DNA from 4 places in the Kineosporia succinea genome. Region 2 is predicted to be linked to each of the others. Evidence: riboswitches for the same ligand, from Rfam matches in the RefSeq annotation. Region 2 holds a riboswitch; each other region holds the start of a gene.
What was found. Region 2 has a riboswitch for cobalamin ahead of nrdH (glutaredoxin-like protein NrdH). Riboswitches for the same ligand answer to the same signal wherever they lie in the genome.
Positions count from the first base shown of each region.

Region 1: linked by a shared signal. The riboswitch ahead of J2S57_RS22905 (energy-coupling factor ABC transporter permease) and the one ahead of nrdH (glutaredoxin-like protein NrdH) in region 2 are both predicted to bind cobalamin.
Region 3: linked by a shared signal. The riboswitch ahead of cobN (cobaltochelatase subunit CobN) and the one ahead of nrdH (glutaredoxin-like protein NrdH) in region 2 are both predicted to bind cobalamin.
Region 4: linked by a shared signal. The riboswitch ahead of metE (5-methyltetrahydropteroyltriglutamate--homocysteine S-methyltransferase) and the one ahead of nrdH (glutaredoxin-like protein NrdH) in region 2 are both predicted to bind cobalamin.

Region 1 is NZ_JAUSQZ010000001.1:5,263,826-5,271,551, forward strand. Features, by position in the region: gene J2S57_RS22875 (FecCD family ABC transporter permease) at 125-1,240, shown strand; gene J2S57_RS22880 (ABC transporter substrate-binding protein) at 1,275-2,246, shown strand; gene J2S57_RS22885 (ABC transporter ATP-binding protein) at 2,243-3,001, shown strand; gene J2S57_RS22890 (energy-coupling factor ABC transporter ATP-binding protein) at 2,985-3,800, opposite strand; gene cbiQ (cobalt ECF transporter T component CbiQ) at 3,797-4,543, opposite strand; gene J2S57_RS22900 (energy-coupling factor ABC transporter substrate-binding protein) at 4,540-4,863, opposite strand; gene J2S57_RS22905 (energy-coupling factor ABC transporter permease) at 4,865-5,569, opposite strand; cobalamin riboswitch at 5,643-5,770, opposite strand; gene J2S57_RS22910 (BlaI/MecI/CopY family transcriptional regulator) at 5,930-6,295, shown strand; gene J2S57_RS22915 (M56 family metallopeptidase) at 6,292-7,053, shown strand; gene J2S57_RS22920 (PepSY-associated TM helix domain-containing protein) at 7,141-7,726, shown strand, end outside.
Region 2 is NZ_JAUSQZ010000001.1:1,594,207-1,601,932, reverse strand. Features, by position in the region: gene paaK (phenylacetate--CoA ligase PaaK) at 1-1,073, shown strand, start outside; tRNA gene J2S57_RS07130 (tRNA-Ala) at 1,136-1,209, shown strand; gene J2S57_RS07125 (hypothetical protein) at 1,293-1,508, shown strand; gene J2S57_RS07120 (hypothetical protein) at 1,624-2,352, shown strand; gene J2S57_RS07115 (hypothetical protein) at 2,300-3,115, shown strand; gene J2S57_RS07110 (DUF6318 family protein) at 3,279-3,791, shown strand; gene J2S57_RS07105 (hypothetical protein) at 3,791-4,642, shown strand; gene J2S57_RS07100 (CapA family protein) at 4,682-5,842, opposite strand; cobalamin riboswitch at 5,956-6,167, shown strand; gene nrdH (glutaredoxin-like protein NrdH) at 6,290-6,535, shown strand; gene nrdI (class Ib ribonucleoside-diphosphate reductase assembly flavoprotein NrdI) at 6,537-6,944, shown strand; gene nrdE (class 1b ribonucleoside-diphosphate reductase subunit alpha) at 7,007-7,726, shown strand, end outside.
Region 3 is NZ_JAUSQZ010000001.1:991,275-999,000, forward strand. Features, by position in the region: gene J2S57_RS04365 (MGH1-like glycoside hydrolase domain-containing protein) at 1-1,933, opposite strand, end outside; gene J2S57_RS04370 (SWIM zinc finger family protein) at 2,259-3,164, opposite strand; gene J2S57_RS04375 (DEAD/DEAH box helicase) at 3,161-6,286, opposite strand; cobalamin riboswitch at 6,305-6,446, shown strand; gene cobN (cobaltochelatase subunit CobN) at 6,482-7,726, shown strand, end outside.
Region 4 is NZ_JAUSQZ010000001.1:7,818,892-7,826,617, forward strand. Features, by position in the region: gene J2S57_RS34130 (LCP family protein) at 1-1,157, shown strand, start outside; cobalamin riboswitch at 1,166-1,382, shown strand; gene metE (5-methyltetrahydropteroyltriglutamate--homocysteine S-methyltransferase) at 1,501-3,804, shown strand; gene J2S57_RS34140 (ABC transporter substrate-binding protein) at 3,841-4,908, opposite strand; gene mptB (polyprenol phosphomannose-dependent alpha 1,6 mannosyltransferase MptB) at 5,004-6,488, shown strand; gene J2S57_RS34150 (hypothetical protein) at 6,485-7,726, shown strand, end outside.

The sequences.
Region 1 (7,726 bases), 3.7 Mb from region 2:
GCGCCGCGGGCCGTTCAACGAGCGTCCGATACCGGTTGGCCATGCAGGCCAGAGATGTGAGCTATGGGACGACGTGGTGACCGCGCGTACGCCGGTCACCTTCTATTGCATATAGTTCGCAATAATGAACGACGTGACGGTGGATGAGGTGACGGGGGAGGCCCGGTCCCTGCGGCCCGTGGTCTCCGACCTCGGCCTCGGTGGGCAGCGCCGCCGGGCGGTCGCGTGGATCAGCGGGCTCGCGGTGCTGCTGGTGCTGAGCGTGGTGCTCGGGGTCGGCGTGGGAGCGGTGGCGATCGGCCCGGGCTCCGTCGCCCGCATCATCGGCCACCACCTGCTCGGCACGCCCGGTACGGTCACCTGGAGCCTGCCCCAGGATGCCATCGTCTGGCAGGTGCGCCTGCCCCGTGTGCTGCTCGGGGCCTTCGTCGGCGCCGGGCTGGCCGTGTGCGGCACGGCCCTGCAGGCGATGGTGCGCAACATGCTGGCCGACCCCTACCTGCTCGGCATCAACTCCGGCGCCTCCAGCGGTGCGGCCGCCGCGATCCTGTTCGGGATCGGCGTGGGGGCCGGCGAGAACACGCTGCCCTTCACCGCGTTCCTCGGGGCGCTGGCCGCGTCGTTCCTGGTCTTCCTCATCGCCCGCTCCGGCGGACGGGTGACGTCGGTACGGCTGCTGCTCGCCGGGGTCGCCGTCGGGTACGCCCTGTACGCGCTGACCAGCTTCCTGATCTTCGCCTCGGACTCGGCCGAGGGCGCCCGCTCGGTGATGTTCTGGCTGCTCGGCTCGCTCGGCCTGGCGCACTGGGGCTTCTCGCTCAACGTCGTGATGGCCGTGGTCGCCCTGACCGTGGGCCTGCTCACGCTGTGGGGCCGCCGCCTCGACGCACTGTCGATCGGTGACGAGACGGCCCTGACGCTCGGCATCTCACCCGACCGGTTCCGCACGGTGCTGCTGCTCGTGGTGTCGCTGTGCATCGGCGTGCTGGTCGCGGCCTCGGGCAGCATCGGGTTCGTCGGGCTGGTGGTGCCGCACCTGGCCCGCCGTCTGGTCGGCGCGACCCACGCCCGGGTGGTGCCGGTCGCGGCGCTGCTCGGGGGCATCTTCATCATCTGGGCCGACGCCATCGCCCGCACCCTGCTCCAGCCCCAGGAACTCCCGATCGGCATCATCACCTCGCTCGTCGGGGCGCCGTTCCTGCTCGTGCTCATCCGCCGTCTGCACGCCACCAGCGCCTAGACCCAGCGCCTAGAACTTGGGAGCACGAAAGACCATGCGCCGCCCCGTCATCGCCCTCTCCGCCGTGCTGCTGGTAGCCGCCTGCGGCGGCCAGTCGACCACCACGTCCGCAAGCAGTGGCGGTGACGGCGAATACCCGCTGACCGTCTCGAACTGCGGTGACGACGTGACGTTCACCGCCGCGCCGCAGAACGTGGTGCTGCTGAAGAGCGCCTCGGTGCCCTACCTGCAGGCCCTCGGTGTGCTCGGTGACGTGAAAGCCCGCGCGGGGCAGTATCCGGCCGACTACTACGACGACGCCACGAACGCCGAGCTGGCCAGGATCCCGCTGCTGACCGACAAACTCGACACCACCGGGCACCTGCAGATCTCCAAGGAGGTCGTGATCAGCCAGGAGCCCGACCTGGTGCTGGGCGAGGTGGAGAACCTCAACCGCGAGACCCTGGTGACGGTGGGCATCCCGCTGCTCGAAGAACCCGGACTGTGCGACAACGGTCTGGACGACCCGGGGTTCGACGACGTGTACGACCAGATGGAGATGTACGGTCGCGTTTTCGGCAAGACCGCTGAGGCCACGGCCGCCGTCACCGAGCTGAAGGCCCGCCTGGCCGAGGTTTCGGAGAACGCCGACGGCGCCGGGCGCACCGCGGCCGTGCTCTACCCGACCGTCGGCGGCGGGGTGACCTACGCCTACGGCAGGCGCAGCATGGCCGAACCCCAGCTCGAGGCGGCCGGTTTCACCAACGTGTTCGGCGACGTGGACGAGCGGGTGTTCGAGGTGACGCTCGAGAAGCTGATCGGGCTGAACCCCGACGTGCTGATCCTGCTCTACTCCGACGGTGACGCGCAGAAGGTCACCGAGTCGATCACGCAACTGCCCGGCGCCGAGAAGCTGACCGCGGTGAAGAACGGCGACGTGATGCCGCAGCTGTTCAACTTCACCGAGCCGCCCGGTCCGCTGGCCGTCACCGGGCTGGAGCGCATCGAGGAGCGGTTCGGCCAGTGATCGAGGCGAACGGGCTGCACTTCTCGTACGGCAAGACCGAGGTGGTGAGCGATGTCTCGCTGACCGCCCGCAGCGGAAGGGTTCTCGGGCTGATCGGGCCGAACGGCAGCGGCAAGACGACGCTGCTGCGGTTGCTGTACGGGTCGCTGAGGCCCGCCTCCGGCTCGGTGGTGGTCGACGAGCGGCCGCTGCCCCGGCTGGGGGCCCGGGAGTCCGCCCGGCACCTGGCCGTCGTCGTGCAGGAGAACGCCGCCGAGACCACCATGACGGTGGCCGAGATGGTGCTGCTCGGGCGCACGCCGCACCAGGGGTCGTTCGCGCGGGTCAGGACCGAGGACGAGGAGATCGCCTGGACGTCGCTGCGCCGGGTGGGCGGGTTGCACCTGGCCGCGCGCAGTTTCGCCGGGCTCTCGGGTGGTGAGAAGCAGCGCGTGCTCATCGCCCGCGCGCTCGCCCAGCGGGCCTCGCACCTCCTGCTCGACGAGCCGACGAACCACCTCGACATCCGCTACCAGCACGAGATCCTCTCGCTGGTGGCCGCTCTCGAGACCACCGTGGTCGTCGTGCTGCACGACCTCAACCTCGCGCTGCGCTACTGCGACGACCTGGTGCTGCTCGAGAACGGCCGGCTGGTGGGCTCGGGACCGGCCGCCCAGGTGGTCGAGGGCGACCTGATCGAACGGGTCTACGGCATCGGCGTGCAGCGCATCGAGCACGCCGGGCAGTCGCACCTGATCTTCACGCCCCGGGGCTGAGGGCGGCGAGGAGCGAGGCCTCGTCCCTGACCGTGTCCGGGGGGAGGCCCAGCCGGGCCGCGACCGCCAGCACCCACGGGCGCCGCAGTCGCGCGGTGGCCAGGGTGTGGTCGTCGTCGAGCAGCACCGCGGGTGCCCCCTGCGTGACGGAACCCGCTGTCAGGACCGCGATCTCGTCGGCCCAGGCCAGCGCCAGGTCGACGTCGTGCGTGGCCATCACCAGCGTGGTACCCGCCGCGTGCAGCCGGTCGAGGGCGGCGGTGGCCTCCTGGCCGGCGGCCGGGTCGAGCCCGGCGGTGGGCTCGTCGAGAACCAGCACCGACGGACGCATTGCCACGGCTCCCGCGATCGCCACCCGTTTGCGTTCACCGAAAGACAGCTGGTGGGTGGGACGCTCGGCCAGGTGAGTGGCGGCCAGCAGGTCCAGGGCCTCGTCGCAGCGGGCCCGCACCTCGTCGTCGGTCAGGCCCTGGTTGACCGGGCCGAACGAGACGTCCTCGCGCACCGAGGCCGAGAAGAGCTGGTCGTCCGGGTCCTGGGTGATGAGCTGCAGGCGGTGCCGGTGCTCGCGCAGCCCGGCCCGGGTGTGGCTCAGCTCGTTGCCGCCGATGACGATCTGCCCTCCGGTGGGTCTCAGGGCCCCGGACAGGCAGCGCAGCAGGGTGCTCTTGCCCGAGCCGTTGGCGCCGAGCACGGCCAGGCGGGAGCCGGTGGCCACCTTCAGGTCGACCTGGTGGAGCACGGGCGGGCCGCCGGTGTAGGCGAAACTCAGGCCGGTGACCTCGATCTCGCCGCTCACCACGGCAGGGCCAGGGAGATCGCGCTCACGGCGGCGAGCATCGCGAGGGTGGCGGCGACGAAGGTTCTCGACGACGGTCGCTGGTCGGCCAGTGTGCGCATGACTCCCTCGAAACCCCGGCCGGCCAGCCCGGCCTCGAGCCGCCGCGAGCGGTCGAACGCCCGCGTCAGCGTGGCCGCCGTCAGGGTGGTGGCCGAACGCAGGGTGGCGCGCCGGGTGGTGTAGCCGAGCCGGGCGGTCTGGGCGGCGCGGACCTCGCCGATCGACTCCAGCAGGACGAACAGCAGACGGTAGGTCAGGCCGGCGACGTCGACGACCGCCTCGGGCACGCCCCGGCGCCGGGCCCAGGCCAGCAGGTCGGTCATCGGGGTGGTGGCGGCCAGCAGCATCACCGAACTGGTGCCCGCAATCGCGTGGGCCAGGGTCTGCGCGGCGTTGCCCAGGCTCTCGTCGGTGACGGTCGGCCCGAAACCGTCCGTGCGCCAGGTGATCGCGATGGTCACGGTGCCGAGCACGATGAAGGCGGCCGGGCCGCGGGCGGCGCGGCGCAGGAGGTGGGCAGGGGTGCGGCCGGGGCCCAGCATCAGGCCGAGGGCCACGAGCGTGACGAGGAGCGAGGCCGGCCACGGGGGCAGGACCAGCGCGCTGATCACGAGGCCGAGGCTGAGCAGCACCTTGTCCCCGGGCGAGTGCCGCCGCCAGGGACTTGCCCAGGCGGCGACATCGAGGGCGGGTGCGCTCACGATTCCCGCGGGCGCTGCCGCTTTCCGGACAGGCGGCCCAGCACGAAGCCGAGCGCACCGGCGCCGGCGGCGGCCTGGAGGGCGAACAGGCCGGACTCGATCTCACCCGACGAGGGTTCGAAGAACGGGGTGAACCAGACGTCGTAGTCGGGGTTGATCTCCTCGACCTTGGTGGCGGCGGAGGAGTCGCTGCCCGCGTAGGACTCGCCCTCGGCCTGACCGTCGGTGTTCAGGCGCAGGGCCAGGGGAATCGCGAAAATGGCGACCACGAGAAGGAGCAGGGCCAGATCGATCGCGAGGCGGCGGGGGGTGCGGGTCATGTCAGCCACGCTCCTGAACAGCGGTGGTGGTCGCCTCGCCCGGGAGGGCCTGCTTCAGTCCCAGGGAACTCAGCTCGTCCGGTGCGATGCGGGCCAGGACGCGGAAGACCAGCACGCCGAGAAGGCCCTCGGCGACGGCCAGGGGGATCTGGGTCAGGGCGAAGATGCCGAGGAACTCGCCGACGGAGCCGAGGACGCCGCCCGTGGGGTCGGGGTGGGCGAGACCGAGCTGTACCGACGTGACCACGTAGGTCGACAGGTCGGACAGCGACAGTGCCGCGAAAACGCCCACCGGGAAGGCTAGCCCGAGCCTGAGGCAGGCGCGGTAGGCACCGTAGCCGACCCAGGGGCCGACCACGGCCATGGAGAACACGTTCGCACCGAGGGTCGTGATGCCGCCGTGGGCCAGCAGCAGGGCCTGGAACAGCAGCACGATGGCGCCGAGCACCGCCATCACCGGGGGCCGGAACAGCACCGCACCCAGGCCGGTTCCGGTGGGATGGCTCGAACTGCCGGTCACGGAGGGCAGTTTGATGGCGGAGAGCACGAAGGTGAAAGCCCCGGCCGCGCCCAGCAACAGCCGGGACTCGGGGCGTTCGCGCACCTCGCGCACCACGCAGCGGGCGCCGTGCACCACGAAGGGGGCGGCCGCGACCGTCCAGGCGGCGGCGTGGAGCGGGGGCAGATAGCCCTCAGCGATGTGCACGGGGCACCTCGCTCGTTGCAGCGTGTGTCATCGGATCTCCTCGGGTCCTCGCCCTGGATCGCTGCGACGGCCGAAGTCTCCTGGCTTCCCGGATCAGCACTCGCCCCGGCCTTCCGGTCCGCGAGTGCGGCCGTGGCACGGCATAGGGTCTGCTCCCCGGTGACAGTGGCGGGACCGCGCCGGATTCTCACCGGCTTCCTTCACTGCCGTCGCGGACGGTATGTGGTTGTGGCGGCGATATGGGGGACACGCCGTGCCAGGATCTAACCACGTCCCGATCCGCAGGAGAACAGTCCCCGGCCCTACACTCACTTTCTCTACGACACGTAGAAGTGTGCTGAGGGTTGGAGGAGGCGTGCGGTGGTACGGCGGGATCATCTGGAACGGGCTGTTCTCGAGGCACTCTGGGACTGTCCGGACGGGCTGACCGCGCCCGAGGTGGTCGAGCTGCTGGCCGACCGGCAGCTGGCCCTGACGACGGTGCACACCGTGCTCGACCGGCTGCGGGCCAAGGACCTGGTGCGCCGTGAGCGGGACGGGCGGGTGTTCCGGCACCGGGCCGTGCGCAGCCGGGAGGAGCTGACGGCCGAGGCGATGGTGGCGGTGCTGCAGGACAGCGCCGATCACCCCCTGGCGCTGTCGATGTTCGTGCGGGCGGTGTCGAAGGCCGACGCCGACGCGCTGCGCCGGGCGCTGGGGGCCGAGGAACGGCGCAGGCGCTCGTGAGCCTGCTGCTGCCGGCGCTGGTCGGGGTGCTGCTCACGCTGGTGCCGCGGCCGCTCTCCCGGGCCCGCTGGGCCCAGCGCCGCCCGCGCGAGGCCGCCGTCGTCTGGGTGGTCTACGCGCTCGTCACGGCTTACCTGCTGCTGCTCGCGCTGGCGCTGGCGGTGGGGTCGCTGTGGCCGGCCGGGCTCTTCCTGCTGTGGATGCTGGTGCGTTTGACCCAGACCGTGCGGGGGCTGCGCCGTTCGCAGCGGCGGCACCAGGAGGCGCTGGCGCTGGTGGCCGACTACGACCCGCTGCTGCGGGTGCACGTGCTGAACGACGACCGGCCGCTGGCCTACTGCCTGCCGAACGGGGCCCGGCCGATGGTCGTGGTCACCCGAGGTGCCCTGGAGCTGGCCGACAGCGCCGAGATGCGGGCGATCCTGGCCCACGAGCGTTGTCACGCCCGCAACCGTCATGACCTGCTGGTGACCGGATTCCTGGCCTGGCAGAGGATCTTCCCGTTCGTCCCCTCGTGCCGGGCGGCGGCGGAGGCGGTGGGGGCGGTGACCGAGGCCTGGGCCGACGACCAGGCGGCCGCCGAGGTCAGTCATGCGGTGACGCTGCGGGCGATCATGCGTCTGGGGTCGGGAGTGCCGGGCGGGCTGGATCATCTCGGCTGGGAACCCGATCCGGCGACGTTGTCGCGGGTTCGGCGGTTGATGGGGCAGATGGCCGAGGGACGCCTGAGCCCGGGACCCGCCCTGACCGGGCGGTAATTTTCTACCGGGAGTAGAAGGTGGCTAGGGTTCGTTTCTACGTGACGTAGAAGCGTTGCCGCTCTCGACCGTGCTCGAGGAGTTCTCATGACCCTGCCCGCCGACCGCACGCACGACGCGTCGCTGATCCTCCGGGCCGACGAGGTGAGCGTCGCGGCGACCCGGCCCTGGCGTCCTCTCCTGCTCCGGTTGCACTTCTACGCCGGGGTTTTCGTGGCCCCGTTCCTGGTGGTCGCGGCACTGACCGGGCTGGGCTACGTGTTCAGCCCGCAGCTCGAGGGTGTCGTCCACGGCGAAGAGCTGCGGGTCGACCCGGGCGGCCGGGTGGCGCTGCCGGTGGCCGAGCAGGTGGCCGCCGCGCGGGCGGCACATCCGGAGGGAACGGTCGTGCAGATCGTGCCCGGTGACGCGCCGCGTGACACCACGCAGGTGACGTTCGCCGTCGGCGGACTCGAGAACGACCGGCAGCACACGGTTTACGTGGATCCGTACACGGCCGGGGTGACAGGTGAGCTCACGACCTGGGCCGGGTACACGCCGGTGCGGTCGTGGCTCGACGACCTGCACCGCAACCTCCTGCTCGGTGACTGGGGGCGCTGGTACAGCGAGACCGCCGCGAGCTGGCTCTGGGTGATGGTGCTCGGCGGGCTGGTGCTCTGGTGGCAGCGGTTGC
Region 2 (7,726 bases):
ATCCCTTCGGGATGTTCGCGGTGCCGCGGGAGGACGTGGTGCGCGTGCACGCGTCCAGTGGCACCACCGGGCGTCCCACGGTGGTGGGGTACACGAAGGACGACCTGGAGACCTGGGCGGACGTGGTGGCCCGCTCGATCCGGGCGGCGGGCGGACGCCGGGGGATGGTTCTGCACAACGCCTACGGGTACGGGCTGTTCACCGGAGGGCTGGGTGCGCACGCCGGCGCCGAGCGGCTGGGCTGCACGGTCGTCCCCGTCTCCGGCGGCATGACCGAGCGCCAGGTGCAGCTGATCCGGGACTTCGAACCGGACATCATCATGGTGACCCCGTCGTACATGCTCAACGTGATCGACGAGATGGAGAGGCAGGGGATCGACCCGGCCACCACGTCCCTCAAGATCGGGATCTTCGGCGCGGAGCCCTGGACAAACGAGATGCGCCGCGAGATGGAGCAGCGCCTCGACATCCACGCCGTGGACATCTACGGGCTCTCCGAGGTGATCGGGCCTGGTGTGGCCAGTGAGTGCGTGGAGACGAAGGACGGGCTGCACATCTGGGAGGACCACTTCTATCCGGAGGTGGTGGACCCGATCACCGGCGAGGTGCTGCCCGACGGGTCGGAGGGCGAGCTGGTGTTCACGTCGCTGACCAAGCAGGCCATGCCGGTCATCCGCTACCGAACCCGGGACCTGACCCGGCTGCTGCCCGGCACCGCCCGCACGATGCGGCGGATGGAGAAGATCACGGGACGCAGTGACGACATGATCATCCTGCGGGGTGTGAACCTGTTCCCGACTCAGGTGGAGGAGCTGATCCTGGGGCTGCCCGAGCTCAGCCCGCACTTCCAGTGCGTGCTGGACCGGGAGGGGCATCTGGACGCGTTGACGGTGAGGGTGGAGAGGCGTGAGGCCACTCCGCTCGACCAGGCGGCCAGGGCCGGGGCCGGACTGCGGAAGCTGGTGAAGAACCGGATCGGGGTGTCGGTGGAGGTGGACGTGGTTGATCCGTACACGATCGAGCGCTCGGTGGGGAAGATGCGTCGGTTGGTGGACCAGCGTCCCCGCCGCTGAGGTTGAGGGGTGCCCCCCGATTCGGAGCATCGGCCCCACCGGTGGTAGTGTTTCTTCTCGTTGGGGCTATAGCGCAGTCTGGTAGCGCACCTCGTTCGCATCGAGGGGGTCTAGGGTTCAAATCCCTATAGCTCCACCGCTCATCAGGGGCGGTCTTCCTTCCGGGAGGCCGCCCCTGACGGCTTTGTCAGGGCTCATCGGTGGGCAACGGAGGACAGGATGTCGGCTCAGATCACTCTCGGGTTCGGGGCGTTCTTCGCCGTCATAGCGATCATGCGCCTGACCGAGCTGCTCGACGGGACCAAGGAGCCGAACGTCTGGAGCTGGCTGGTCTGCCTGGTCTCGTTCCTGACCGCCGGGCTGGCGTTCTGGAGCGGGTACGAGACGTGGAAGAAGGAGAAGCGCGAGAAGCGCGAGACCGAGCTGGGGCAGTAGGCGCGTCGCCTGCGAAGCGGGAGACGTCCTGGGCTGGGTGTCAGGGCGACCGCGTCGGCGGGCAACATTGCGACATGGGTTTGCTTTGGAAAAGGCTTGACGCAATACTGAATGGGTGACGTTCAGTGATGCCATGACCACGGCGGAGGCCGCTGGGCGCCTCGGCGTCACGGCGGAGCGGGTGCGTCAGCTCTGGCGCAACGGTGACCTGATCGGCGAGCGCAGATCCACCCGCCTGCTGCTCGATCGCCTGAGTGTGCTCGACCTGGCCGAGCGCGACCGACCTGCGACACGTCCCCTTTCGGTCCGCAACGCGTGGGGCCTCCTGCTCATGCTGGCGGGGGAGAAGTGTTCTTGGCTCACCGCTCCTGAGCGATCGCGTCTGCGCAGCCAGGCCCGGTCACGGTCGGAGGCTGAACTGGCCCGGCTGGTGCGTTCCCGGGTGACCACGCTGCGATTCGACGGCGCCGGGGGTGTCGGCGAGCGCGTGCAGGTGAACGAGCGAACAGTGCTGTCCGGCGCGTCCCTGGCTCATCTGAAAACGGATCTGGTGGTCGACGGGCTCACCGAGGTCTATGCAGCTCAGGAAGACGCGCAGGTGCTGGCTGCCCGGCTGCGCCTCTGGCAAGACACGCGGGGGGCGATCGTTGTGCATGCGGTCCCCGACGACGTGGCGTACGTGCTCCACGGCCGTTCGCAGATGCCTTCCTCGGTCGTCGCCGTCGACCTCCTGGAGAGTGGCGACCCGAGAAGCCGGCGGGCCGGAGAAATCCTCTGGAGCAACACAGTTCATGAGTGGCGGCAAGCCGCGTCGAACCGTCGAGCGGGCGACCGCGGTGACTGATGAGGAAGCGCGTCGAGCGGTGTCGGAGCGCATTGTCGACGCCCGGATCGTCCTGGCCTCACGTCCTGACGGTTCGGAAGACATCTGGTCCGTCCTGCTCGACCTCGCGCTAGTCCTGCGCCCGACGGAGTGGTGCCTCATCGGAGGACAGATGGTCGCGTTCCGGGCGGCGATCGTCGGTGTCCCGGCGCCGCGGACGTCCGACGATCTCGATGTCCTCTCGAACATCTACCTGCATCGTGACGCTGTCGTCCGCTGCGCTCGTACGGTGCGCTCTCTAGGGTTCGAGGTCGAGGAGATGCACACGTCCGGCCATCGCTTCACCAAAGGCAGGCTCGTCATCGATGTCCTGGCCCCGGATCATCCTCCGAAGCAGTCGGACCTTCGAACCGCAGGGCCGAGGACGACGATCGAAGTGCCCGGAGGAACGCAGGCCCTGCAGCGAACCGAGTTCGTGTCGGTCGAGCACAATGGCCGGGAGGCGCTCGTGCCCATCCCCAGCCTGCTCGGTGCTCTGCTGCTGAAAGCGGATGCGACCCGCTTGCCCGCCCCGGAGCGGCACCTGATGGATGTTGCCTTCCTGGCATCGCTGATCGACGACCCCCTGAAGCTGCGCACTCAGCTCACCGGCTCGGACCCGCGGCGGTTACGAACGGCTGACCGGCAGCTCGCGGACGAGGAGCACCGAGCCTGGCGCTCTCTGGCTCGCGACACACAGCGGCGAACCTACAGTTCCTGGCGGCTTCTGGTGGACGGGGCCTGAGTCCCGCCTGGGCGGCTCCCCAATTCTGCGTCCAGAGTTATCCACAGTTTCGGAGCGAGGCGGGCGTTTGGGACGGCGGCTGGCTACTCTCCTTGCATGATCGGGGGAGAGATTCAGATGCGAGTGCTCGTTGTTACTGTTGTGCTGGCTGGGGTTTTGGGGGGTGGCGGCCTGCACCGGGGATGGTGGAGAGTCGAGTCCCACTCTGGCGACATCAGTTTCGCCACCCACCTCAGCAACCCCAGAGTCCGCCGTGACGCCTCCGGTCAGGCCGGCAGACAAGCGCAATGCCGAAGGCGCGGAGGATTTCGCCCGCTACTTCTGGGCTGTCTACAACTACAGCTACGAAGAGTCCGACTCGGCGCTCCTCGGCAGCCTCAGCGAGCCGGCCTGCAAGTTCTGCGCCTCGGTGGGCGATGAGCTCACCCAGTTCGCCCAGACGGGCGCGAGGCGCGAGGGCGGCCAGATCTCGGTCGAATCGATGTCCGTCCCGCCGGTCGAGAAGCCGACGCGCATTCTTGTCGCGGCCGAGATCAAGCAGGTGGCCGGGACCGTGATCGCGAAAACCGGAAAAGAGACGCCGGTGGCGGAGATTCGTGATGCCGGCGCGGTCATGGGCCTGGCGTGGACCGACGGGGCCTGGATGGTGCACGGCGTGAGCATTGATGCCGACTGATGACTGTTCTTCGCCTGCCCGTGCTCGCTCTCGTCATGATGGTCATGGCCCTCGGCGTTGCGGCACCGGCTGCGGCTGACGAACCGGGTGTCGGAAGCATCAAGTCCCGCGGTGACGACGACACAATTTCCCTCGACGGCTGGAGGCAGACCGGCGGAGGGCATGGGGCACGGCGCCCTGCTGCTGCATCGGCGAAACCTCGCTTCATCCAGACCTACGTTCCCGCTTGTGAGGGCAACAGTCCCACCCGGAGCGAAACGGTGCTCTGCGGTGGCGCCCTGGCTCTGTGCGCGGACACCGCCGAATCAACCGAGATCGGCTACTGGGTCTTCACCGCCCCCGCCGGTACCAGCAACTGGACCTCCACCGGCGCCTACGTCTGCCTCGGGCGCACCGAACCCGGCGAGCCACGGCCGATCGTGCCCGTGCTCACCGCTGAGGACTTCCGGCGTCTGCCGCTGCTCGCGTCACCGATCGTCGTCCAGCCGCCGAACCGCCGCACCCTCGTCAACATCCCGACCAACCTCTACACCGATGGTGCTGTGGTTACGCTGCCCACCGAACTTCTGGGCCAGCCGGTGCGCGTGCGGGCCGAGCCGTACGAGTTCCGGTGGAGCTACGGCGACGGGGACACACGGATCACCAGCGATGCCGGGGCGCCGTATCCCGAGTTGCGAACTGCACACGTGTATCTGGAGGCGGGGCCGCAGCGGGTCGAGCTCACCACCATCTTCCGCGGTGAGTACTCGGTTGCGGGAGGCCCCTGGCTTCCCGTCGACGGGACCGCCAGCGTCGACAGTCCGGGCAGCACCCTTGAGGTGCTGACGGCCGAGACCCGGCTGGTCTCTTGACCCCTGCAAGCCGTGCACGTCACGAACGAGACGGCCGGATCAGATCACGCCGCAGCGCGAGGTCAGGGCCTTCTGCGCCGCAACCGCCGCCTCGGCGACCGAACCACGCAACAGTTCCGGGCGTCCACCATTGATACGGGCCGGAACCCACGACGTACTCACCACACCGCCCCGATCCACCACGACGTTGTAGACCCCCGTCTCCGCACCGGCCCCACCCCGGGCGTAGAAGACGAAATTGCCCAGCCCGTAATGAACCGCTGTCCGCCCCGACCGCACCGCCGGCTCGAGCACGTGCGCGTGGCTGCCCACCACCACACTCGCCCCCGCCGACGTCAGTGACGCAGCCAGCTCACGCTGCCGCGCCGACGGGCAGGACTGCCGCTCCACACCCCAATGCAGCACCACCACAACGACATCCGTCAAGGAAGCCTCACGCACCGCTCTCAGGAGCCGGGCCGGGTCCTTGGACGACGCCAGCCCGGGTCGCGAGGTGGTCGCCGGCCAGGACGACGTGGCGAAGCTGTCGAGCACGTCCGTCGCCCCGAAGACCGAAAGACGCACCCCGTGAATCGTGCGGCGATAGGGCGTGAAAGCCTGGTCGGCGTTCAGCCCGGCCCCGATCATCGGCATTCCCGAGCGCTTTCCGGCCTTCAGTGTGTCTTCCAGACCGGTGCGCCCGTAATCCATTCCGTGATTGTTCGCCACCGTGACCACGTCCACGCCATTCCGGCGCAAAGCCGTCAGCCCCGAAGAAGGCGACCGGAACGTGTACTGCTTGGGCTCGGCCGTACCCCCGGAGGTGATCGCGGTCTCCAGATTCACCACCGCCAGATCGGCCTTCGACAGAATCTTTCCGGCGCTGCCGATGTCGCCCCCCAATGCGCTCGCCGACGCCCCCTGGAAATGGACGTCACCCGCGAAAGCCAGGCGTACGCGTCCCTTATGGAGTTTCTTCCTCGGTGTGACGGTGGGCTTGGTCACGTCCGGGACGCGCGGGGGAGCCGCGTAGGCTGGGGCGTCCGCAGGGTCCGCCGACGTCACGTAGCCGCTGGAGGAGGAACAGGCCGCCGCCAGGATCAGCACGGCTGCGCTCGTCAGGTTACGTACGCGGTGCCGGTCGATCACGCTGCGCCCACCACCAAGCTCCTGACATCGATGCCACCCGATCGGCCCCTCAAGGTGGGGTCGCTGATGCATCGGTCGCCGCCTGGTGATGCTTGATCACAGCGGGTCCAGAATTACCAGTGTCCGGACAGAGGATCCGACACGCCCACAACATGTTGTGTCGCGAGAAGGGGGGCGCACGGCATATGGTGCTCCCTGTTGCTGGTTCGCCCTGCCGGCCAGGTAGGGCGTCGTAAGAGGGAACCCGGCGTGAATCCGGGACTGCCCCGCAGCGGTGAGCGGGAACGACCGCCGTCAACAGCACTGGGCGCCCTCGGCGCCCGGGAAGCGACGGCCACTAGATGCGCCTCGGCGCGCGCCCGCGAGTCCGAAGACCTGCCAGTGATGTGCGTCGCCCCTTGGGGCGGCGCGCGTCCGTGGAGCCGCGAGGGACGGTGCCGGGTGATAAGCCATACAGCGCTGTCTTCCCCGGGAACCACCCCCGCGCTCCTGACTTTCATGACGATCGGGATGTGCCCTATGACGATTACCGTTTACAGCAAGCCGGCCTGCGTGCAGTGTGACGCGACCAAGCGCGCCCTGGAGAAGTCCGGCCTCGCCTACGAGGTCATCGACATCACGCAGGACGACGCGGCCCGCGAGCACGTGCTGTCGCTGGGTTACCTCCAGGCCCCCGTCGTGGTGGCCGGCGAGGACCACTGGTCGGGCTACCGCCCCGACCGCATCCGCGCGCTGGTGGTTCAGGCCGCGGCCGCCGTAGCCTGAATTGACCAGGCTGGTCTATTTTTCCAGCGCCTCCGAGAACACCCACCGCTTCGTGCAGAAGCTGGACCTGCCCGCCGAGCGCATCCCGCTCCGGCCCACAGACCCCTTCCTGCACGCCCAGGAGCCCTACGTGCTCGTGGTGCCGACCTACGGCGGTGGCAACGACGGTGGCGCGGTTCCCCGGCAGGTGATCCGGTTCCTCAACGACGAGGTCAACCGCTCACTCATTCGCGGCGTGATCGCGGCGGGGAACACGAATTTCGGCACTGCGTACTGCATCGCCGGTGACATCATCGCGGCGAAGTGTCAGGTGCCTTACCTGTTCGCCTTCGAGCTCATGGGAACGACCGAGGACGTGGAACGCGTCCGCGAGGGATTGGAACGATTTTGGCAACGACAGCCGGTGTGAAGGACGACCTCCAGGTCATCGAGACCAATCCGGTCAGCCTCGACTACCACTCGCTGAATGCCATGCTGAACCTCTACGGTCCCAGCGGCGAGATCCAGTTCGAGAAAGACCGGGAAGCGGCGCGGCAGTACTTCCTGCAGCACGTGAACCAGAACACGGTGTTCTTCCACGACCTCGACGAGAAGCTCGACTACCTGGTCGAGAACAAGTACTACGAGCCTGAGACGCTCGAGAAGTACGACCGCGCGTTCATCAAGCGTCTTTACCAGCACGCCTATTCGAAGAAGTTCCGGTTCCCGACCTTCCTCGGCGCGTTCAAGTACTACACCTCGTACACGCTGAAGACGTTCGACGGCAAGCGTTACCTGGAGCGCTTCGAAGACCGGGTCGCGATGGTGGCGCTGGCCCTGGCCGAGGGCAACGAGGAGTTCGCCCTGCAGCTGGTGGACGAGATCGTCTCCGGCCGTTTCCAGCCGGCTACCCCGACCTTCCTCAACCTGGGCAAGGCCCAGCGCGGTGAGCCGGTCTCCTGCTTCCTTCTGCGTATCGAAGACAACATGGAGTCGATCGCCCGCGGCATCAACTCCGCCCTGCAGCTGTCCAAGCGCGGCGGTGGTGTGGCCCTGCTCCTGAGCAACATCCGTGAGCACGGCGCCCCGATCAAGCACATCGAGAACCAGTCGTCCGGCGTCATTCCGGTGATGAAGCTGCTCGAGGACTCGTTCTCGTACGCCAACCAGCTCGGCGCGCGTCAGGGCGCGGGCGCAGTGTACCTGCACGCG
Region 3 (7,726 bases), 600 kb from region 2:
CGACCAGCACGTCGTAGAAGAAGCCGTCCTCCTCGTCCCACAGCGACACCTCGTGCGAACCGAACGACGTCATCGAACGGGCGATCGCGAGGAAGTGCTCGAGGAACTTGGTGGCGGTGTCGTCCCACGCCTTGTCGTAACGGCTGAGCTCCAGCGCGATCTTGAACATCTGCTGGCAGTAGAACGCCATCCAGCTGGTGGCGTCGGACTGCTCGAGCCGGAAACCGGGCGGCAGCGGGGCGGAACGGTCGAACAGGCCGATGTTGTCCATCCCGAGGAAGCCGCCCTCGAAGATGTTCGACCCGGTGGAGTCCTTGCGGTTCACCCACCAGGAGAAGTTCAGCAGCAGCTTGGTGAAGACGCGGATCAGGAACTCGCGGTCGCGGTAGCCGTCGATGCGGTAGACGTGCCAGGCCGCCCAGGCGTGCACGGGCGGGTTGACGTCGCCGAACTCCCACTCGTAGGCCGGGAGCTGGCCGTTCGGGTGCATCGCCCACTCACGGCACATCAGCACGAGCTGTTCCTTGGCGAAGTCCGGGTCGACGTGCGCCAGCGGGATCGCGTGGAAAGCGGTGTCCCAGGCGGCGAACCAGGGGTACTCCCACTCGTCGGGCATGGAGATCACGTCGGCCAGCGAGACCTGGCGCCAGGTGGTGTTGCGCGCCCCCTTGGCCTGGCGGGCGGCCGGGGCCGGCAGGGCGCTGCCCGGGTCGCCCTCGAGCCACTGCTCGACGTCGTAGCGGTAGAGCTGCTTGCCCCAGAGCAGACCGGCGTAGGCGCGGCGGGCCACGTGCCGGTCGGCCTTGTCCATCTCGGGATGCACCACGCGGGCATAGAACTCGTCGGCCTCCCGTCGCCGGGCCTTCATCACCGCGTCGTAACTGGCTCCGAACGTGCCGCTCTCGGGCATCTGCCGGCTCAGGCGCAGCTTCACGGTGACCGAATGGCCCGGCGCGACGGAGTCGAACGAGTACCAGACGGCGGCTTTCGTGCCCTCGTCGAACGGGTTCACCAGGTGCGCGTCGCCGTGCACGATCCGCTGGTTGATCGCGTCCTTGGGGTAGGGACTGACGTTGCGCTCGGCCCCGAACAGCGACACCGCGTTGGTCTCGTTGTCGCAGAACAGCAGCACCGGCGACCCCTCGGCGGCCAGGTAGTAGCTGCCCAGCGAACCGTGCTGCACCTCCAGCGCCTCCATGCCCCCGACCGCGAGAGTGGGCGGCAGCAGCTGGTTCATGTGGCCGCGGCGCGGGTCCCGGCCCCAGGCCCAGGTGTTGCGCAGCCAGATCTGCGGCACCAGGTCGAGCGGGGCGGCGTCCGGCCCGTGGTTCGTGGCCCGGATGCTGATGCAGATGTCGTCGGGCGAGGCCTTGGCGTAGGTCACCATGACGTCGAAGAAGCGGTTGCCGTCGAGCACCCCGGTGTCGCCGAGCTCGTACTCCCGCTCGTCGCGTCCCCTCCGGGCGTTCTCCTCGCGGAGCTGCTGGTAGGGGTACTCGGCCTGGGGGTAGCGGTACATCCACTGCATCCAGCTGTGCGTGGGCGTGCCGTCGACCGCCCACCAGTACTCCTTGACGTCCTCACCGTGGTTGCCCTGGCCGTTGGTGAGGCCGTACAGACGCTCCTTGAGGATCGGGTCCTTCCGGTTCCACAGCCCCACCGAGAAGTTCAGGAAGCCGAAGCGGTCGCAGATGCCGCCCAGTCCGTCCTCACCCCAGCGGTAGGCGCGGGCGTGCGAGTGCTCGAACGGGAACGCCGACCAGGCGTCGCCGTCGGCGGTGTAGTCCTCGCGCACGGTGCCCCACTGCCGGCCCGCCAGGTACGGGCCCCACTGGCGCCACGGGCTGCCAGGACCGGGAGACTCGGCCAGCCGGGCGTGCTCGGCGGTCGGCTCGGCCGGGAGCCCCCACGAGACCCCGCCGTCGCCCCACATCTTCTCGGGTTCCGGCGCGGCCGGCTCCTCACCCGGAGACGTGTCGTGCGACCAGTACGCCTTCATCGCCTCGGCCACCTCACGTTCCTCGGATGCGCGCCGTTCCTCGTCGGCCGCTTCCCGAGGTGCCGGTACCCGCGCCTGTCCCGCCTCCACGATCTTCTCTTCGGCCGCCGGGGCGGGTGACTGCACCTTCTTGCCGGAGCGCTTACGAGGTCTCTGTCCGGAGGTCACACGATCAAGACTGCCCCTCCGGACGCGCGGAGTCCCGTCTCCGACACTCGTGCCGTACGAGTGTCCACAAGCACTTTCGCCTCAAAAGGGGTCAATCCCGGTCGGACATCTCCCGGTACGTCTCCGCGAGTTCGCCCACGAGGGCGGCGCCGCCCAGCCAGTTGCCCGGCGCGGGCAGCTGACGCAGCAGCAGATCGGGCGGCAGATCGGGATGACTGGGCAGCGGCAGCAGCCGGCCCGCGGTCCAGAACGTCACCGCATCCCCGCCCGGTGGGCCGGGTTTCGCCCGCTTGCGCCCAGAAGGCGCCTTTTCCGGGAGAGAGGCCAGAGCCAGGGACGCGCTGAGCACCGTGGGCGCCTCGGCCTCGGCCAGGCGGTCGATCGCCGGGGTCTCGTCGTCGTCCTCGTCCTCGAGCGCGTCGCCCCGCAGTTCCCGCAACCGGTCGAGCAGGTCTTCGCGCGCCCGCCCGCGCCAGCGCAGGATCAGGAACGGGTCGTCGTCGAAACGCTCCGCCAGCAGGTAGAACACGGCCGCGATGTGCTTGCAGGGCACGGCCCCGTCGGGGCAGCTGCAGAGCAGGTCGAGGTCGGCCAGGCGGCCGGGGAACAGCGGGGCGCCGGCCTGGGCGAACACCGGCTCGAGCTCGCGCGGGAACTCCCCGGCCAGCAGCTGGGCGCTGAACAGGGCCTGCTCGGCGAGCACCACCTCGACCTTGGCCCAGGTCAGCCGGGAGAACTTCTTCAGCCCGATGCGCACCCGGTAGGGCGTGACCCGCGAGCCCTGCACGTCGGCGGCCACGACGCCGGGCTCGACCTCCAGCGAGATGACCTGTCCCTTGCGGGCGTAGGCGCGACCCCGCGTGAGACGGGTGCCCAGGGCGAACGACTCGAGCACCCCGATGAACCGGCGCGACCACCACTGCTCGCCGATCGAGCCCCGGCCGCTGCGGGCGGTCAGGCCGTTCTCCACCGCGAGAGGCTTCCCGTAGTCCTTCATTCCACCGCCCCCGCGTCCAGGGTGAGCAGCTCGCGCAGCTGCCCGCTCGACAGTTCGGTCAGCCAGCCCTCACCGGTGCCGACGATGCTGGCCGCCAGCCCCCGCTTGTCGCGGATCATCGTGGCGACGCGTTCCTCGAGCGTGCCCGCGCACACGAACTTGCGCACCTGAACCGTGCGGGACTGCCCGATCCGGAACGCGCGGTCGGTGGCCTGGTCCTCGACGGCGGGGTTCCACCAGCGGTCGACATGGATGACGTGGTTGGCGGCGGTGAGCGTCAGCCCGGTGCCGCCGGCCTTCAGGGAGAGCACGAAGATCGGTGGGGCGTCTCGGGACTCGCCCTGGAACCGGGTCACCATCTCGTCGCGCCCGGTCTTGGCGACGCCACCGTGCAGGAACAGCACCTCCCGGCCGAAGCGGGCGGTCAGGTGGGTGCGCAGCATCTCGCCGAACTCCGCGTACTGGGTGAAGATCAGGGCCTTCTCCCCGGAGGCGAGGATCTCCTCCAGCGTCTCCTCCAGCCGGGCCAGCTTGCCCGAGCGGCCCGCGACCCGGCTGCCGTCGCGCTGGAACTGGGCCGGGTGGTTGCAGACCTGCTTGAGCTTGGTCATCGTCGCCAGCACCAGCCCGCGCCGCTCCATGCCCTCGCTGTTCTCGATGCGGGCCATCATGTCGGTGACCACGTTCTGGTAGAGCGCGGCCTGTTCCGAGGTGAGCGTGCAGACCACCTCCATCTCCAGCTTCTCCGGCAGGTCACTGATGATGGTCTTGTCGGTCTTGACCCGGCGCAGGATGAACGGCTGGGTCACCGCCTTCAGCTTCTCCCGGGCCTCGTGCGAACCGACCCGCTCGATCGGCAGCGCGTACCGCTTCTTGAAGTCCGCCGGGTCGCCGAGCACGCGCGGGTTGGCGAACTCCATCAGGCTCCACAGGTCGGCCAACCGGTTCTCCACCGGGGTACCGGTCACCGCGATCCGGCGCGAGGCCGTCAGCGACCGGGCCGCCGTGGCCGCCTGCGTCGCCGCGTTCTTCACCGCCTGGGCCTCGTCGAGCACGATGCGGCGCCAGTCGAACTTGCGCAGGGCCACGGCGTCGCGGGCGAGTAACGAATACGTGGTGATGACCAGATCGCTGGCGGAGACGGCCTCTTCGAACGATGAACCCTGCGGCCGGTCGGACCCGTGCTGCACGTGAACCCGCAGCGAGGGCGTGAACCGAGAGGCCTCCCGCTGCCAGTTGCCCACCAGCGACATCGGGCAGACCAGCAGCGTCGGGCCGCTCCCGGGCGGGTCCGAGGCCATCAGCGCCAGCAGCTGAACGGTCTTGCCCAGCCCCATGTCGTCGGCGAGAACCGCCCCCAGGCCGATGTTCTCGAGGAACGACAGCCAGGCGACACCGCGTTCCTGGTACGGCCGCAGGGTTCCCTCGAAGCCTTCCGGCACCGTGAAGTCCTGCAGGACCCGCTCGTCGGACGAGGCGAGGAAGTCCGCCAGCCAGCCCGACGCGTCCACCCCCGTGACCTCGAGACCGGCGGGGCCCTCGGAACCGGCCCCGATCACCGAGAGCACGTCGGCGATCGACATGGTCTGCGGCCCGACCTTGCGCTGCTTGCGCAGGAAAGTCCGAGCCTTGCGCAGCTTCTCGGGATCGACCTGCATCCACTCACCGCGCAGCCGAACCAGCGGCTGCTGGGCCTCGATCAGCAGGTCGACCTCGTCGGCGGTCAGCGGCTGGTCACCGATCGACAGCCGCCAGTCGTACTCCACGATGTCGTTCTGCCGGAAAACGGGTGCGCCCTCGACCCTTCCGGGCTGCGGAGGGGTGCCCGCCCGCAGCCGGGCGCCCAGGCGCTGCGGTTTCGACCACCAGCCGGGGAACTGCACCCCGAAACCGGCGCCGATCAGAAGGCCGGCGGCCTCGGTCAGGAACTCGTGCGCCCCGGCGGTGTCGAGCAGCAGCTCCACCGGCCTCGCCCCGAGCAGGGCCTCTCGCAGCCGCGGGTACAGCCGCAGCGCCCGGCCGAGCTCGGCCAGCAGCGTCTCCTGCGGCCGGGGCGCGTTGCGGCGCAGCCGGGTCAGGGTGAGCTCGGCGTCCCAGATCTGCTGGGCGGCGATGAAGATGCCGGGCTGGTCGGCGTCCTGCAGCCCGAAGTCGAGGCGCCACAGCGCCGACTCCTCGGCCGGGCGCAGCTCCTCGTCGGCCGGGCGCAGGATGCTCGTCAGGTCGTCGTCGGTCGGCTCCACCAGCCGGAAACAGGCCCGCACCAGGCCGCCGTTCAGCGCCTCGGCCTGCCATTCCGCCACCCCGTCGAGCAGGTTGCGCATCTGGCGCTGATTGGCCGGGAACGCCGGATACGCCCCGCGCAGTCCCTGCCGCCAGCCCAGCAGCCCGAGCCCACCCGAACTCCGCGACGGCGCCAGCCGCGCCCGCACCGACGCGTCCACCAGCGCGTCCACCGCCGCAGCGGCGCACTCCCCGGCCGGGGCGACCGCGTTCCAGGAGGGCGGCAGGGTGGCGACCGCGTGCCGGAACCACTCCCCGTCGTCCCCCGTGATCACCGGCCGCCACCGGGCCACCCCGTGGCCGTCCGGCGCCTCCAGCACCACCGGCAGCACCCGGCCCCGGGTGATCAGGTCGTCCACGAAAGCCAGCAGAGCGAGGAGGTGACGCACGTCGGAGCCGGCGACCACCACGTCCTCAAGCCCGGAAACGAACCCGCGCAACAACGCCAAGGCCGGCCGCGCGGGCACCGAAACCGTGGCCACCCGCCATCTGACCTCGGGGAACAGCCGCGCGGACTCACCCTCGGCCCGGTCGGACGCCCAGCCCGACCGCAGATCGAGCAGCTCGGGCGAACCGGCCGGCGCATGCTGGAACGAGGGCAGCACGAGGTCGGCGGTGCCCTCCACCCAGCCCTCGCCCTCGCCTACGCCTCCGGCGGAGAGCGTCTTGGCGAGCTCGTCGGCGGGGATGCAGAACGGGTGCTCACGCACCTTCGGCCGTCGCCCGGTGCGTTCGGCGGGCACCGCGCGCACCTGCGGATCCTCGGCCCACAGCACGAGCGAGCCGTCGTCGGCGGGATCTCCGGACGCGGGAGACCACCAGGCATGGACGACGAACACCGGCCAAGGGTAGGCCAGTGGGCCCGGGGCTGGCACAGTTGGCACCGTTAAGCACCTGTAGCCGGTGTGGAACGACAGGAAGCCGGTGAGAATCCGGCGCGGTCGCGCCACTGTGAGGCACCTCATGTGCCGAGCCAGGAACTGTGCCACACCGCACCGACCCGCCGCGCGGACGGCGAGGAAGAGGACGTCAACGTGTCAGAAGCTCCCGTGGAGCGTCAGCCCGTCCTGCTCATCTCCACCTCCGACACCGACCTGCTCAGCGCCCGCGCGAGCTCGGTGCCGTACCGGCTGGCGAACCCGAACCGGGTGTCCGTGGACGACCTGGACGGCCTGCTCGAGGGCGTCGCCGTCGCCGTGGTGCGCCTGCTCGGCGGCACCCGGGCCTGGGAGGACGGGCTGAACGCCCTGCTCGGCAAGGGGGTACCCGTGGTGGTGCTCTCCGGTGAGGCCCTGCCCGACGCCGACCTGATGAGCCGCTCGACGGTTCCGGTCGGGGTGGCCGCGCAGGCTCACGGATACCTGGTCGAGGGTGGCCCTTCCAACCTCACCGAGCTGCACTCGTTCCTGACCGACACCGTGCTGCTGACGGGGTTCGGGTTCGAGCCACCTCGCAGCACGCCGCAGTGGGGTGTCCTGTCTCGCTCCAGCCGTTTCGAACCGGAGGACGAGCGACCCACCATCGCCGTCCTCTACTACCGCGCCCACCACGTGGCCGGGAACACGGCTTTCGTCGAGGCTCTGTGCACCGCGGTGGAAGACGCGGGTGGACGCGCCCTCCCGATCTTCTGCGCGTCGTTGCGGGCGGCGGACTCCGAGCTGCTGGCCCGGCTGGGCACCGCCGACGCCCTGCTCGTCACCGTGCTGGCCGCGGGCGGCAACCGGCCCGCGACCGCCTCGGCCGGGGGTGACGAGTCCACCTGGGACATCGGGGCGCTCGCCGCTCTCGACGTCCCCATTCTGCAGGCCATCAGCACGCTGACCTCGCGGGAACGCTGGCTGGAGAACACCGAGGGCCTGATCCCCCTGGACGCGGCCAACCAGGTCGCGATCCCGGAGTTCGACGGACGGCTGATCACGGTGCCGTTCTCGTTCAAGGAGGTCGACTCCGAGGGACTCACCCAGTACGTGGCCGACCCCGAAAGGGCTGCCCGGGCCGCGGGAATCGCGGTGGCTCACGCCCGTCTTCGCTCACTGCCCTCGGCATCGAAGCGAATTGCCCTGGTGCTCACCGCCTACCCGACCAAGCACGCGCGCATCGGTAACGCGGTGGGTCTCGACACGCCGGCGTCCGCGCTGGCGCTGTTGTCGGCGATGAGGGACGCGGGGTACGACGTCGGTCCTTCGTCGGGCGCCGGTGCGTTCCCCGGCTTCGAGGCCATGGACGGGGACGCCCTGGTGCACGGGCTCATCGAGGCCGGCGGTCAGGATCTGGACTGG
Region 4 (7,726 bases), 6.2 Mb from region 2:
GCAAGGACGCCACGACCGGCGCGACCAGCGAGGCCCACTACGGCCAGATCAACTCCAGCCTCAGCTACGGCCCGGGCTGCTCGGTGGCGGCCGTGCACCAGCTCACCGGCGTCACGATCGACCACTTCGTCATGGTCGACTTCGCCGGGGTCATCGCGATGTCCGACGCCACCGGCGGTGTGCAGGTGTGCGTCAGCGCCGACATCTACGACACGTACTCGCACCTGAAGCTCTCCGAGGGCAAGCACACGCTCAAGGGTGAGGGCGCCCTGCAGTTCGTGCGCACGCGGCACGGTTTCGGCGACGGCAGCGATCTGGGACGCACGTACGGCCAGCACGCGTTCCTCTCGGCGGCCATCCAGTCGCTCAAGGACAAGGGCACCCTGCTGAACCCGACCAAGCTCTACGGCGTGGCCGACGCCGCGACCAAGGCCCTGACCGTGGACGAGGGCCTGAACAGCATCCCCAAGCTCGTCGACCTCGCCACCGAGTTCAACAAGGTCGACACCGACCGCATCACCTTCACCACGATGCAGACCGCGGCCGACCCGAACAACTCCAACCGCGTGGTGCCGGCCGAGGCCGCGCAGAAGCTGTTCTCCACGATCGCCGCCGACGAGTCACTGTCGAAGGACCCGGCCACCGCGACGGCCACCCCGTCCGCGGCCGCGACCACCGCGTCCGCCGGCGTGGCCACCGACTTCACGGTGAAGGTCCAGAACCACGGCGGCGTGGACGGCCGGGCCGGCTCGATCACCCAGGTCCTGACCGAGGCGGGCTACGACCGGGCGGTGACCGACGCGTCCGCCGGTGACCTGGAGACCCGCACCGCCGTGCTCTACGCCCAGGGCCAGGTCGACCAGGCGCGGCAGCTGGCCGCCGACCTGAAGATCCCCTCCTCGCTGCTGCGGCAGAGCACCGACGTCGACGACGTCACGCTGGCGATCGGCAAGGACTGGTCCGAGGGCGACACCTACCCCCGGACCACCGCCAAGACCCGCAAGGAGGCGCTGGCCGACTCGCACGCCTCCACGGCCAAGAACTCCGGGTGCGTGCCGGTGAGCACCTACAGGACGGTGAAGTACAACGGTGTGCCGATGACCCCCAGCCAGGCGTACGCGGCGGCGACGACCAAGAAGGACTCGGACTCCGACTAGGCGTCGGTTAGGCTGGCCACGTCGCTGGTTCTCCCTGCCATCCAGGCAGGGCGCCGTAAGAGGGAACCCGGTGTGAATCCGGGACTGCCCCGCAGCGGTGAGTGGGAACGACCGCCGTCATCAGCACTGGGCGCCCGTGGGCACCTGGGAAGCGACGGCCAGTAGGTGCGTTCGTCAGAGCGCGGGCCCACGAGTCCGAAGACCTGCCAGTGATGCCGTGGGCCCACCGTGCCCTCGGGTTTCCGGTGACCCCGTGGGACGGTCGGCGAGACGGCGATCCGCCGTGCGTGCGCCCCCTCCTGCCCGGTCACCGGTGAAGACCGAGCTCGCGAGGAGAGAGCACGTGACCAGCAGCAGTTTCCGTGGCAGTCCCCTGCCCGCAACCCTTCTCGGCCATCCCCGGATCGGTCGCAACCGCGCGACGAAGAAGGCGATCGAGGCCTACTGGCGCGGCGAGCTGAGCGCCGAGAACCTTCGTCGCACCGTCGTCGACGAGCGCCGCGCGGTGTTCGAGACCCTGAAGTCGGCCGGGCTCACCGAGGTTCCCAGCAACGACTTCTCGCTCTACGACCAGGTGCTCGACACCCTCGTCATGGTCGGCGCCGTGCCCGCCCGGCACCGCGATCTGGGCCTGGACGACCTGGACACCTACTTCGCCATGGCCCGGGGCACCGCCGACGTGGCGCCGCTCGAGATGACCAAGTGGTTCGACACCAACTACCACTACCTGGTGCCCGAACTCGGCCCGGACACCGAGTTCACCCTCGATGCGGCCAAACCGCTGCAGGAGTACCGCCAGGCCCGCACGCTCGGGCTGGACGCGCGGCCGGTGCTCGTCGGGCCGCTCACGTTCCTGCGCCTGGCCAAGGCCGCGCCCGGGGTGGCCGGGGGCTTCGACCCGGTCTCGCTCGTCGACCGTCTGCTGCCCGTGTACGAGCAGGCCCTGGCCGAGCTGGCCGCCGCCGGGGTGAACTGGGTGCAGCTCGACGAACCGGTTCTGGTGCAGGACCAGCCGCCGGCGGTGCTGGCGGCCGCCCGCACCGCGTTGCAGCGTCTCGGGGAGGCCACGAACCGCCCCAAGATCCTGGTGGCCACCTACTTCGGGCTGGTGCGCGAGGCCCTGCCGATCCTGCGCGAGGCGCCCGTCGAGGGCATCGCCCTCGACCTGTCCGGGGACTGGGCCGAGGCGAACCTGCACGAACTCGCCGCCGTGGGTGGGCTTCCCGGCAAGCGGCTGGTCGCCGGGGTGATCGACGGCCGCAACGTCTGGGCCGCCGACCTGCGCGCCCAGCTGGCCCGGCTGGCCACGCTGCACGCCCTGGCCGACGAGATCGTGGTCGCGCCGTCCTGCTCGCTCCTGCACGTGCCGCTCGACGTGAGCCTGGAGACCGGGCTCGACCACGACGTCCGCCGCTGGTTCGCCTTCGCCCGCCAGAAGATCGACGAGGTGGCCACCCTGGCCCGGGGCATCACCGCCGGGACGGCCACCATCGAGGCCGAACTGCGGGACAACGACGAGGTTCTCGCCCACCGGGCGGCCTCACCCATCACCCACGACCCGGCCGTGCGCGAAAGGGTCAGGGCCACGACGGGGGACGACGAACACCGGGCCACGCCCTACGCCGACCGGGCGCCGCGGCAGGCCGAGCGCCTCGGGCTGCCGAACCTGCCGACGACCACGATCGGCTCGTTCCCGCAGACGCCGGCGCTGCGCTCGGCGCGGGCCCGGTTCCGCCGCGGTGACCTCGACCGGGCCTGGTACACCGCGCGGATGCGGGCCGAGGTGGATCACGTCATCCGCCTGCAGGAGACCCTCGGCCTGGACGTGCTCGTGCACGGCGAGCCCGAACGCAACGACATGGTGCAGTATTTCGCCGAGCAGCTCACCGGTTTCGTGACCACGCAGCACGGCTGGGTGCAGTCGTACGGAACCCGCTACGTGCGTCCGCCGGTCGTCGTCGGTGACGTCTCGCGGCCCGCCCCGATGACGGTGGAGTGGACGTCGTACGCCCAGTCGCTCACGCCGAAGCCGGTCAAGGGCATGCTCACCGGCCCGGTGACGATGCTGTGCTGGTCGTTCGTGCGGGACGACCAGCCGCTGGAGCAGACCGCCCGGCAGGTCGCGCTGGCCCTGCGCGACGAGGTGACCGATCTCGAGAACGCCGGTACCGCGGTGATTCAGGTCGACGAGCCCGCGCTGCGCGAGGGGCTGCCGCTACGGGCGGCCGAGCGGCCGGAGTACCTGCGCTGGGCCACGGCCGCGTTCCGGCTGGCGACCGGCGGGGTACGCGACGACACCCAGGTGCACACCCACATGTGCTACGCCGAGTTCGGCGAGATCCTCTCCGCCGTCATCGATCTCGACACCGACGTGATCAGCCTGGAGGGTGCCCGCTCGCACCTGTCGATCGCGGCCGACCTGTCCGGGGCCGGGTATCCCTCGGGGGTCGGGCCGGGTGTCTACGACATCCACTCCCCCCGGGTGCCGGACCGCGCCGAGCTCACCGGGATGCTGCGCCGGGCGCTGGAGCACGTTCCGGCCGGGCGCCTGTGGGTGAACCCGGACTGCGGGCTGAAGACGCGCGACGAGGCGGAGGTGAAGGCGTCGCTGGCCAACCTGGTCGCCGCGGCGGAGAGCCTGCGGTGAGCTGATTCCTGCCCGATCGCGCGTCTGCTCGTGCCCTCAGCCGAGCTTGCCGTCCACTTCCGGCACCAGCGTCTCGAGCAGCCAGGTCTGTGAGAGCACGCTGGGCCGGTCGAGGGCCTGCAGGTAGGGCTTCTCGGGGTCCGGGGACAGCGTGATCACGTGGCCGTCGCGCACGGCGGGCACGGCCAGGAAGTTCTTGTCCTCCAGAACGGGCCGCCGGGCGTTGGTCTCGTCCACCACGACCAGATCGGCGTCGAAGACCTTCAGGTTCCGGGCCGGCACCTCGACCTGGTCGGGCTCGTAGCCCAGATCGGTGTCGGCGGTGCTGGCCAGGTCCTGGAAGGCCGGGTTGGGCCGGAACCCCAGGTCGAGGAAGAACTTCAGCCGGTCGATCGCGAAGATCTGCCCGAACCAGGTGGTCTCGATGCGCTGACCGACCGAGACGATGGCGCCCTTGAACTCCGGGTGGTCCCGCACGGTGGACGCGCGGGTCGCCTCGAGGTCGTCGAGCAGCTTCTGCCCCTGCTGGGGGATCCCGAGCACGCGGGCGACCGTGAGGGTCTGCTCGGCCATGGTCGGGACGTAGAACTCGCCCGCGCCCCTGGGGGCGGCGATGACCGGCGCGATCTTCGACAGGCCCTGGTAGCGCTCGGAATCGTCGTGCAGCCCGGTCTCGACGATCAGGTCGGGCCTGAGCTTGGCGACCTCGGCGACCTGGTCGTAGTCGGCGTCCATCTGCGGGCTGGGGATGAGCGTGGGCCGGGACTCGAGGCGGTCCTCGGCCCAGGGCCCGGTGCCCAGGTTCCCGAGCTCCTCCCAGGCCGTCATCGCGATCGGCGTGACCCCGAGGGCCAGCAGGGCGTCGGCGTCGCCGCGGCCGAGCGCGACGACCCGCCGGGGCTGCTGCTTCACGGTGACGTCGCCGTACCGGCCCTCGAACGTCACCGGGAACTCGGCTTCGGGGGCCGCCGAGACCGCGACCGGGCCGATGGGCGAGGCGTCACCGGGCTGGATCTGGCCGTCGCGGCTGTCCGAGCAGGCGGCCAGCCCGGCGGCCAGCACGACGGCGACGAGCACGGCCGTCGTCCGTTTCGGGCGATTCATGACCAGGAGGGTAGTTCACCCGAGGGCAGCGTCCGACGGGTGCGAGTGCCCGGGCCGGGTGCCCCTGCCCAGGCGAGCGCGAGAACTCGACCAGGGTGACCCAGGTCACATCGCTTCGGGAATCCCTGGCGCCGGTGGCCGGCGTCTTGAGAACCATGCTGCTCGAACTCGGGTACGAGACCACTGCCGTCCACGACACCACCCGCCGCGAGGCGCCGGTGCGCCGCTGGCTCGTCATGGCTGCGACCGGTTGTGCCGCAACAACTGTGCTGACGCTCGCCACCTCCGGCCTGCTGCCCGGCCCGACCCTGACGACGGCCGTGAGCGTCGTCGCGATGGGCCTGCTGGTGCTGGCCTGGCTGGGCCTGGGCCGCGACCTCCAGCACCTGACAACCCGCCGTCTGTACGCGATCACGGCCGCCTGGTCGGTTCCGCTGCTCGCCGCGCGACCGCTGTTCAGCAACGACGTGTGGAGTTACGTCGCGCAGGGCCTGACCGCGGCGCGGGGCCTGGACCCCTACCGCCTCGGCCCGGCGCAGGCGCTGGACCCCTCGTCCGAGGTGGTCGGGCACGTGAGTCACTACTGGCTCGACACCCCGGCGCCCTACGGCCCGGCCTGGATGCTGCTCTCGCGGCTGGCCGGGCTGGTCGCGGGCGAGAACCTGGTGCTGAGCGTGGTGCTGTACCGGCTGCTGGTGGTGGCCGGGGTCGTGCTGATCGCCTGGTCGCTGCCCTTCCTGGCGCGGCGCTCGGGAACCGCTGCGGGAACGGCCCTCTGGCTGGGCCTGGCCAACCCGCTCGTGCTGTGGCACCTCGTCGCCGGCGTGCACAACGACGCGCTGATGCTGGGTCTCATGCTGGCCGGAATGCGCCTGGTGCTCACCGGTCTCGAAACCCGGCCCGCCCACGGCCGTCTGGCCGCCGGGGCCGGGATGATCACGCTCGCCGCCTCGGTCAAGATCGTCGCCGCCGCCGCCCTGCTGGGCCTGTGCCTGGTGGCCGTGCGCCGCTGCGCCCGGCCGGTGCCCGCGATCGCGCTGATGGTCTCGGTGTTCGCGGCCGTCACCGTGATCCTCTCGGCCCTGACCGGTTTCGGCTGGGTGACGGCCCCGTTCACCGCGACCACGTCGGTCTACAGCTGGATGTCGCCCACCACCCTGACCGGCCTGCTCGTGGGCTTCTTCCACTCCGGGCTCACCGCCTCGGCGGTCTCCGCGGCCAACCTGCTCGGCCTGATCATCGCCACACCGGTCGTGATCCGGCTCCTGCTGGGCCTGCGGGACGGGATGGACCCGGTGCGCGGCATCGGCCTGCTGTTCGTCGTCACGCTGCTGGCCAGCCCGGTGGTGCAGCCCTGGTACCTGCTGTGGGCGCTGCTGCCGCTGGCCGCGAGCGCCGCCGGTGACCGGGCCGCGCGTCCGCTGGTGATCTTCAGCGCGGTGACGGCGATGGTGCTGCCGCCGTTCGTGACCGGGGGCGTGAGCCTGGGGATCGGTTACGCCGCAGCGGTGCTCGCGCTGGGGGCGGGGCTGTGGATGCTGCGCCGCACCGGACGGCTGCTGGTGCTGCAGACCGCATGAGGTGGCTCGGGGTTCTCGGGGTGACGCTCGGGCTGTTGCTGACCGGGGGCGGTTCGGCCCGGGCCGAGCCGTCTCCCGGGCCGGTGGTGCTGATCGGCACCGGGAGCCTGCGCTGGGACCAGGTCACGGCCGCCCAGCCGACGCTGAACACGCTGCGGGAGAACGGTTCCAGCGGGTGGATGGTGGTCCGGAGTGTGCGCGCCGTCACCTGCCCGGTGGACGGCTGGCTGGCGATCTCGGCCGGGTCGCGGGCGGCGGACGCGGAGTGCGGGCAGCCGCAGGTGCGGGTGCCGTCCGAGGGCGGGCCGGGGCGGGTGACCGGCTGGCCGCGTTACCTCGACCAGGCCGCCCGCGACGACTACGACGCCCGGCCGGGCCTTCTCGGCGAGACGCTGGCCGCCCACGGGGTGAGCACGGCAGCCGTCGGGCCGGGGGCGGCCGTCGCACTGGCGGACGCGGACGGCCGGGTGCCGCACGTGATGCGCGACGTGCCGGCCGCCGTGGCCACGGATCCGGACGTGCTGGTGGTGGATCTGGCCCCGGAGGGCAGCACTCCGGTCGCGGCGCTCGAGAAGCGGCTCTCGGCAACCCTGAACGCGCTGCCCACGAACGCCACCGTGATGGTGGCGTCCCCGCACGACGCGGGCACCTCGTCCCGGCTCCGGCTCGTGTCGGTGACCGGCGGCAGCTACGGGAATTCGCTGCTGGGCAGCGCCTCGACCCGGCAGGACGCTCTGGTGCAGACCACCGATCTGCTCCCGACGATCCTGGAGCTGGCCGGGGTGCCGGTGCCCGTGAGTGCCGTCGGGGCGCCGATGCGCCCGGTAAACGCCGCACCGCGCACGCTCGCCGACCTCGACGCCGCGTCGGAGGCGATCGGCCCGGTGGTGGTGCCGTTCTTCGCCGGGCTGGTGGGTACCCAGGTGCTGGTCTACGGCCTGGCGTGGTGGCGCGGGCGCCGGGTGCCGTACCGGACGGCGATCGCGTTCGCCTGCGTTCCGGCCGCGACGTTCCTGGCGAACGAGATTGCCTGGTGGCGCTTTCCGGTGCCGAGCCTGGCCCTGTGCCTGGCGGTTCTGGTCTGGGTGCTGCCGATGGCCGTCATCGCCCTGGCCGGGCCCTGGCGGCACACGCTGCTGGGGCCGCCCGGCGTGGTGGCGGCGATGAGTGCGCTGGTGCTGGCCCGGGACGCGCTGAGTGGTTCGCCGCTGGCGCTCTCGAGCCTGCTGGGTCTGCAG